3 regions of the Erythrobacter sp. GH1-10 genome follow, and region 3 is predicted to be linked to each of the others. Evidence: predicted binding sites of a transcription regulator. Region 3 holds the regulator's gene; each other region holds the start of a gene.
What was found. The regulator LexA, encoded in region 3, represses DNA repair genes until DNA is damaged. The targets are predictions, from matches to a motif close to GTTCCNCNCTTGTTCT.
Positions count from the first base shown of each region.

Region 1: ACI5KX_RS09850 (recA-like protein) is a predicted target of LexA. The motif match lies at 1,238-1,253, and genes of this name have one in related genera.
Region 2: ACI5KX_RS00385 (ribonucleoside-diphosphate reductase subunit alpha) is a predicted target of LexA. The motif match lies at 1,044-1,059, and genes of this name have one in related genera.

Region 1 covers NZ_JBJFLP010000001.1:1,984,470-1,986,734, forward strand. Annotated here, with positions in the region: gene ACI5KX_RS09845 (DUF6504 family protein) at 1-505, opposite strand, end outside; gene ACI5KX_RS09850 (recA-like protein) at 387-1,145, opposite strand; gene ACI5KX_RS09855 (sodium-dependent transporter) at 1,311-2,265, opposite strand, start outside.
Region 2 covers NZ_JBJFLP010000001.1:68,871-71,135, forward strand. Annotated here, with positions in the region: gene ACI5KX_RS00385 (ribonucleoside-diphosphate reductase subunit alpha) at 1-982, opposite strand, end outside; gene ACI5KX_RS00390 (hypothetical protein) at 1,508-2,164, shown strand; gene ACI5KX_RS00395 (alpha/beta fold hydrolase) at 2,168-2,265, opposite strand, start outside.
Region 3 covers NZ_JBJFLP010000001.1:1,739,969-1,742,233, reverse strand. Annotated here, with positions in the region: gene ACI5KX_RS08585 (molybdopterin molybdotransferase MoeA) at 1-864, shown strand, start outside; gene lexA (transcriptional repressor LexA) at 1,059-1,748, shown strand; gene ACI5KX_RS08575 (ComEC/Rec2 family competence protein) at 1,773-2,265, opposite strand, start outside.

The sequences.
Region 1 (2,265 bases), 240 kb from region 3:
CTGCCCCCGCTGTCGGCGCTATGGCGGCGCGGGTGGCAAGCCTGCGCTTCGCAAACGCCGCTTCGACATCCCTGAGCAACCGTTCCTCGCCGCCGAACAGGTGCGCGGCGGCGGTGATGTCGACCAGCACACCGTCGGGCGGATCGAGCGCGCTCCACGGCCCCCAGCGCTGCGACCACAGCGCAAGTTTCTCCAGCGCGTCGAGATCGCCCGCCGGGTCCGCCGGTGCGGTCTGGATCGCGGGGCACAGCGTGCGCGCATCGGCGAGCATCATCCCTGCCCGCGCGCCCGCTGCGTGCCCGGCGTGGTTCACCGCATCGATCCGCGGCCCGTGCGCGGTTTCGGTGATCAGCGCGGTCGGGAGCGCATCCGGCCCTTCGCCTGCTTCACATCCGTGCGACAGCCGCCAGCGATCGACCGACAGTCGGGCGAACCAGATCGCCAATATCCTGCGTGTTGGAAGCGGTCGGACCGTGGCGGCGGGCGCGTAAACGTCCGTCGTCATTGCTCAATATCCATTTTCCGGGAGCGTGGCTGCGCGCGCGGAAGAGTTCGGCTGCCCATTGCGGCACGCCGGGAGCAGCGGCATCCCAACGGGCCGGTGCGGAATGGGCAGGCGCCGCTCGCCAGCGCATCCGGGCCGAGGACAGTTCGGGCGCGGCATCGAGCCGCACCAGCCACAGCGCCACGCCATGCTTCTCCGCCGCGAGGCTGAGACGGCGCGAGGCGGTGAAGGAGAGCGCGCGGGGATTGCCGGTGATCTCCCCGATCACGCAGGCAAGATCGCGGCACTTGAGCCCCTCCTCGAGCGCGAACAGCGCATCCTCGGGGGTCTTCGTCTCGACATGGATCAGGCGGTCGCGCAGTTCCCTCGGCAGGCCATGGCGGTACGGGCGACCGCCGCGCTGCACCGCGCGGGCATCCTGCACCCACAGCACCTGTCTGCGGTCATGCTCCTCTGCAAGCGGATTATCCCCCTCGCCCGCCACCCGCAGCGCGTCCTGCGCCAGCGCCAGCGCCAGCCCCGCCCCGCTCGCATCGGAGGTACTGGCGAAAATCTCGCTATGCAGCGGCTGCCCGGCAAGCCCCGGCCGCCAGCGCCCCTCGCGCGCTTTCGACAGCGCCGCGATGTCGGCGGCGGACAACCGCGCGGCAACAGGGAGAGGAGCAAGCGCTTTCGCGCCGGAAGGGGAAACGGAACTCTGCATAGGAACGACTCGTCGTAAACGACTCACGTGTTCCTATTTTGTTCCACACTTGCGGGGCGATTGCAACGGTGTGATCACCCGCCGCAACCGCCCCGGAAATGCTTACTCGGCGCCGACGATGCTCGGAAAGATGCCGACGATCAGAATCGCGGTGAGCGCAACCGGACACAGCCAGCGCACCAGGAATACCCAGAACTGGTGCATCCCGCCCGAAAGGCCGTTCTCGTTATCGATCAGCTGGCGGCTCGCCACCCAACCGACGAAGATCGAAACCAGCAAGGCGCCAATCGGCATGAACAGCTTGGCCGTCACGCTATCGAGCGCCGAGAATACGCCCTCGCCTTCGAACAGCGGAATGAACCCGAGCGGATGGAAGCTCGAAAGCGAGTTGAACGAATAGGCGGAAAGCACGCCGAGCACCGCCGCCAGGGCGGCAATCGCAAGCGCAGTCGGCGCGCGGGCAAAGCCGAATCTGTCGATTGCCCAGGCGGTCGGAACCTCCATCAGCGAAATCGAGCTGGTCAGCGCGGCAAAACCCACCATGATGAAGAATGCGAGCCCGATCACCGTGCCGAACGGCATCGACTGGAACGCGTGCGGCAGGACGTCGAACATCAGGCCAAGCCCGCCGTCCGACGAAAGGCCGGCCGCCAGAACGATCGGGAAAATGCAAAGACCCGCAATCAGCGCCACCGACGTATCGGCAAAAGCGATCGTTGCCGATGTCTTGGCGAGGTTCACGTCGCGGCTGACATAGGAGCCGTAGGTCATCATCCCCGCAACGCCCAGCGACAGCGAGAAGAACGCCTGACCGACCGCCGCGAGCATGACTTCGCCCGTCAACTTCGAAAAATCGAAGACGAAAAGATAGGCGATCGTTTCCGCAAACGCACCCTCGAACGCACCGTAGATGGTGATCCCGAGCAGGAGCAGGAAGAACGCAGGCATGAGCCAAACGGAGGCTTTTTCGATCCCTCCCGAGACGCCGCGCGCGACAAAGGCAACGGTGATCGCGATGAACAGCAGGTCAAGGACGCTCATCGTAAAGCCTTGCTCA
Region 2 (2,265 bases), 1.7 Mb from region 3:
ACACGATGTAGGGCTCGCCGGTGGCGAGGCGGGTTTCGACCAGTTTCTGGAACAGCGAGCGCGCATCGACGGTGGCGCGCACTTCGCCGGTCTTGGGTGATTTGAGCTCGAACTCGGCGCCGTCGCGCACCGCTTCCATGAACTCGTCGGTCAGCAGCACGCCGTGGTGGAGGTTCAGCGCCTTGCGGTTGAAGTCTCCGCTGGGTTTGCGGATTTCGAGGAATTCCTCGATTTCCGGGTGCGAGACGTCGAGATAGCATGCTGCCGAGCCGCGCCGCAGCGACCCTTGCGAAATCGCGAGAGTGAGCGAATCCATGACGCGGACGAACGGAATGATGCCGCTGGTCTTGCCGTTGAGGCCGACCGGCTCGCCGATACCGCGGACATTGCCCCAATAGGTACCGATCCCGCCGCCCTTGGAGGCGAGCCACACGTTCTCGTTCCAGGTGCCGACGATGCCGTCGAGGCTGTCGGACACCGAGTTGAGATAGCATGAAATCGGCAGGCCGCGATTGGTGCCGCCGTTCGACAGCACCGGGGTCGCGGGCATGAACCACAGGTTCGAAATGTAATCGTAGAGCCGCTGCGCGTGCTCCTGGTCGTCGGCATAAGCATCGGCGACGCGCGCAAACAGATCCTGGTACTTTTCACCGGGCAGCAGATAGCGGTCGGTCAGCGTTTCCTTGCCGAATTCGGTCAGGTTGGCGTCGCGCGATTCGTCGATCGTGATATCGAACCGGCGGTCGTTGACCTTCTTGCTGTCGTCCTTCTGCGCCGCGCTCTTGGCGGCATTGGCCAGCGCTTCGCCGGCCTTTTCGGCGATCAGCTCTTCGCTGCCCTTGTCGCTCTTGTCCATGCTCACGGCTTTCTTCTTTTCTTTTGCGCCGGACTTCTCAGTGCCGGGGGCCGCGCCGGTATCGGCATCGGTCATCATATCGCCTGTATTTTCCACCGGCACGCCATCGCTTGATTTGAATTCCATTACTGCCCCGTTCGTGTCCCCCGAATCGGAGCACCGCGTCATACCACTTTTGGCCTGCGATGTTCCAATTCTGTTCTTTACCGATCCGTCGACAGGGTTGCCCACATAATGGCCACAGGGTGGCCCACAGGCTTATCCGCCGACGGCTTCGAATCGATCCGCAAACCCCTTCTCCGAAGCGAATCCTTCCCTAGCCGCGCCCCGCAGGGAGCGAACGGATTCACCAAAGCTTGGGGGTCCGATGCGAACCGAACCACTAGATAATGAATCAGCAGCGATTCCGCGTCAACGGGTGATTAACCATGATCGATTGCGACGACCGCGCGAAAATCCATGTTGCAGTGCAGCGACGCGTGGAGAAAGCTTGAGTCGGCCACCGCGCAAGCCCCAAAATGAATCTGTGAAGAAAAATGTGGTGATTGAATCATCCGAATCAACGCGTGAATCATTCTGCCCTCGGCTCGCATCTTTGTTGCCCGGGCAGGCAAGTTCGTGCACCACCGGGCGGCACAGGGAGAGCCTTCGATGACCTGTCCCCCAAATGCCGACCCCGCGACCGGCACGGCCATGTCTTCCGCTTGGCGAGCCCGCATGCTCGACGCCGTCCCTCCGGCGATCCTCGACGATCTCCGGCGCCGGCATGCCGAACCGCAGCGCCACTATCACGACTGGTCGCATGTCGAAGCGCTGCTCGGCCATTGCGAGGCCGCAGGGGATCGAATCCATGATCGGAGTGCGGTTCTCTTTGCGATCCTGTTCCACGATGCGATCTACGATCCGCGTGCTAAGGATAACGAGCGCCGCAGCGCCGCTCTGCTGGTGGCCACCGACCCGCCGCTGTCGCCCGAAAGCCTCGCCCTCGCGCGGCGCATGATCGAAGCGACCGCAGGGCACCAGCTGCCCGGCGATCTCACCGGCATTGCGCTGGAGGATTGCGCGCACTTCCTCGACATGGACCTCGGCATCCTCGGCGCGCCGCCCGGTCGTTTCGACATCTACGAGGAGCAGATCCGGCGCGAGTACGCCCACGTTGCAGACGATGCGTTCCGAACCGGACGCGCAAAGGTGCTGCGCCACTTCGCCCAGCGCGAGCGGCTCTATTTCACCCCATGGGGGCAGGAGCGGTTCGAGCGACAGGCGCGTGCCAACCTCGCGCGCTCGCTCACCGCGCTGGAGGGTTAGCGACTAGGCCCGAGCCTTCACGCTCGCGGCGTGGTCGGCAATTTCGTTCGCGACACGGTCGATCAGTTCGACCGGGATGTCGTGGCCCCAGCCGGGAATCG
Region 3 (2,265 bases):
TCCGTCGATGGTGACCGGGTTGCTCTAGCGGACGGCGAGGAATTGCCTCCGCCGGAGCGGCACGTGCGCAAGCAGGGGTTCGACTTCGCGGCGGGCGAAACAGTGCTGACGCAAGGCTCGGCCATGGGGCCGGGCCCCGTCGCGCTGGCGCTGTCGGCAGGGTTCGGATCGGTGCCGGTTTGGCGCACCCCTCGGGTGGCGATACTCGACAGTGGTGACGAACTGGCTCTCGACCCCGAGCAATGCGGCCCCGACCAGATACCCGCCAGTAACGGCCCGATGATCGCTGCCATGCTGCGCTCGCATGTCGGCGAGGTCAGCCGATTGGGTCCCGTGCTCGACAACCACGAAGCGCTGGCACAGGCGCTCGCCAAGGCCGACAGCTGCGATATCCTCATCACTTCGGGCGGCGCTTCGGTGGGTGACCACGACCTCGTGCAGGAGGCTCTCGCGCGCTGGGGTGCCGGCATCGATTTTTGGAAGGTCGCGATCAAGCCGGGCAAGCCGCTGATGGTGGCAACGCGCGGAAATCAAGTAATCCTCGGCCTCCCCGGCAACCCGGTATCGAGTTTCGTCACCGCTTTTCTCTTCGCTCTTCCCCTCGTCCGGGCTGCGATGGGCGATCCAGATCCTCTGCCGAAGAGCGTTCGCGTTTCTGCGGCCGAAGACCTCCCGGCAACAGGCTCCCGTCACGAATTCCTTCGCGGAATACAGGATGGAACCAGCGCGCGTCTCGCGGCCTCTCAGGATTCGAGCGCCCTGCGCGCATTGGCGGCGGCGAATTGCCTGATTGATCGGCCTGCCGGTAGCCCTGCGATCGCTACCGGGAGCCCTGTGCAGGTGTACAACCTCCACAATGGCTGAATCCTGCGGGGTTCGGGTTTGTAGCGCGCTTGACACGAATCCAAAGGTTGCCTATTCGTTCCGCATTCGTTCACCATTTCGGTGGGCGGCCAGTGTCCGGAATGCACCTAAGGAGGTGCCTCTAGGGATGCGCCTTTTCAGCACCGCGGCGACACGGCTGTCGCCGGTAAGCGGTGCGCCTTAGGGAGTGACCCATGCTGACCGCAAAGCAGCACGAATTGATCCGTTTCATCCAGAAGCGTCTGGACGAGACCGGCATTTCCCCCAGTTTCGAGGAAATGAAGGAAGCGCTCGATCTCAAGAGTAAATCGGGCGTCCACCGGCTGATTTCCGCACTCGAGGAACGCGGCTTCATCCGCAGGCTGCCGAATCGCGCCAGAGCACTCGAGGTTATTCGCCAGCCCGAAGATGCGACCCCTACCCCGCGTGCGACACAGGCCGCGAACGATGCGGTGGCTTCGGGATCCGCAGTGCTGAAGAATGCGCCCGAACCGGCCAACGACGTGATCGAGATTCCGTTGCACGGTCGAATCGCCGCAGGCGCTCCGATCGAGGCACTCGAAGGCCAGACCTCGCTCCCTGTACCCGCCGCGCTGCTGGGCCCGGGCGAGCATTATGCGCTTGAGGTGTCGGGTGACTCCATGATCGAGGCCGGGATCTTCGATGGCGACTTCGCTCTGGTACGTCGCACTGACACTGCGCGCGACGGCGAGATCGTAGTTGCATTGGTTAACGGCGAGGAAGCGACGCTCAAATATCTCCACAAGGAAGGCGGCATGGTCCGGCTCGATCCGGCCAATGCATCCTACGACCCGCAAGTCTACCGCCCGGGAGAAGTGCAGGTTCAGGGCAAACTTGCCGGCCTTCTGCGTCGCTACCACTGATTGAAATGAAGCGCGGGGTGCGGATCAGTCCCCCTCCCCGCGCCACCAACCGTGTTCGCCCTGCCGTTCGGCCACACTCGTGATGCGGCTGCCTTCGAGGTCTATCGCCAATCCCCCGGTGCGTTCCAGCAACCGCCGGTCGGCTTTGAGCCAGCGCGGTGAACACGATCGCGGCAGGAAGCGGTCGGCCACTACGATATCCGATCGTTCGCAAGCAGCCGCCAGAGCGCGTTCTTCTACGAGGTCGCGGTTGCGCGCCATCAGCAGCACCCAATCCCGGCCACCACGCTCGATCGTGAGCTGGCAGAATTCGCGGGAGCATCGTGCCTCCGGCCAGTCTTCAAGCGGTATTGGTTCGCTGGTAACGCCCGCGAGTTCGAGCAGGTTATCTCGCGAATAGGACGAGCGGCTGTCGCGCAGTGACAGGAGGCGTGCCTCACCATTCGCATCCTCGACGGTGATCCCGACATGGCGCCCTTCGCGCCCAACGAGCACGTCGGGGATCGGCGTCATCGCC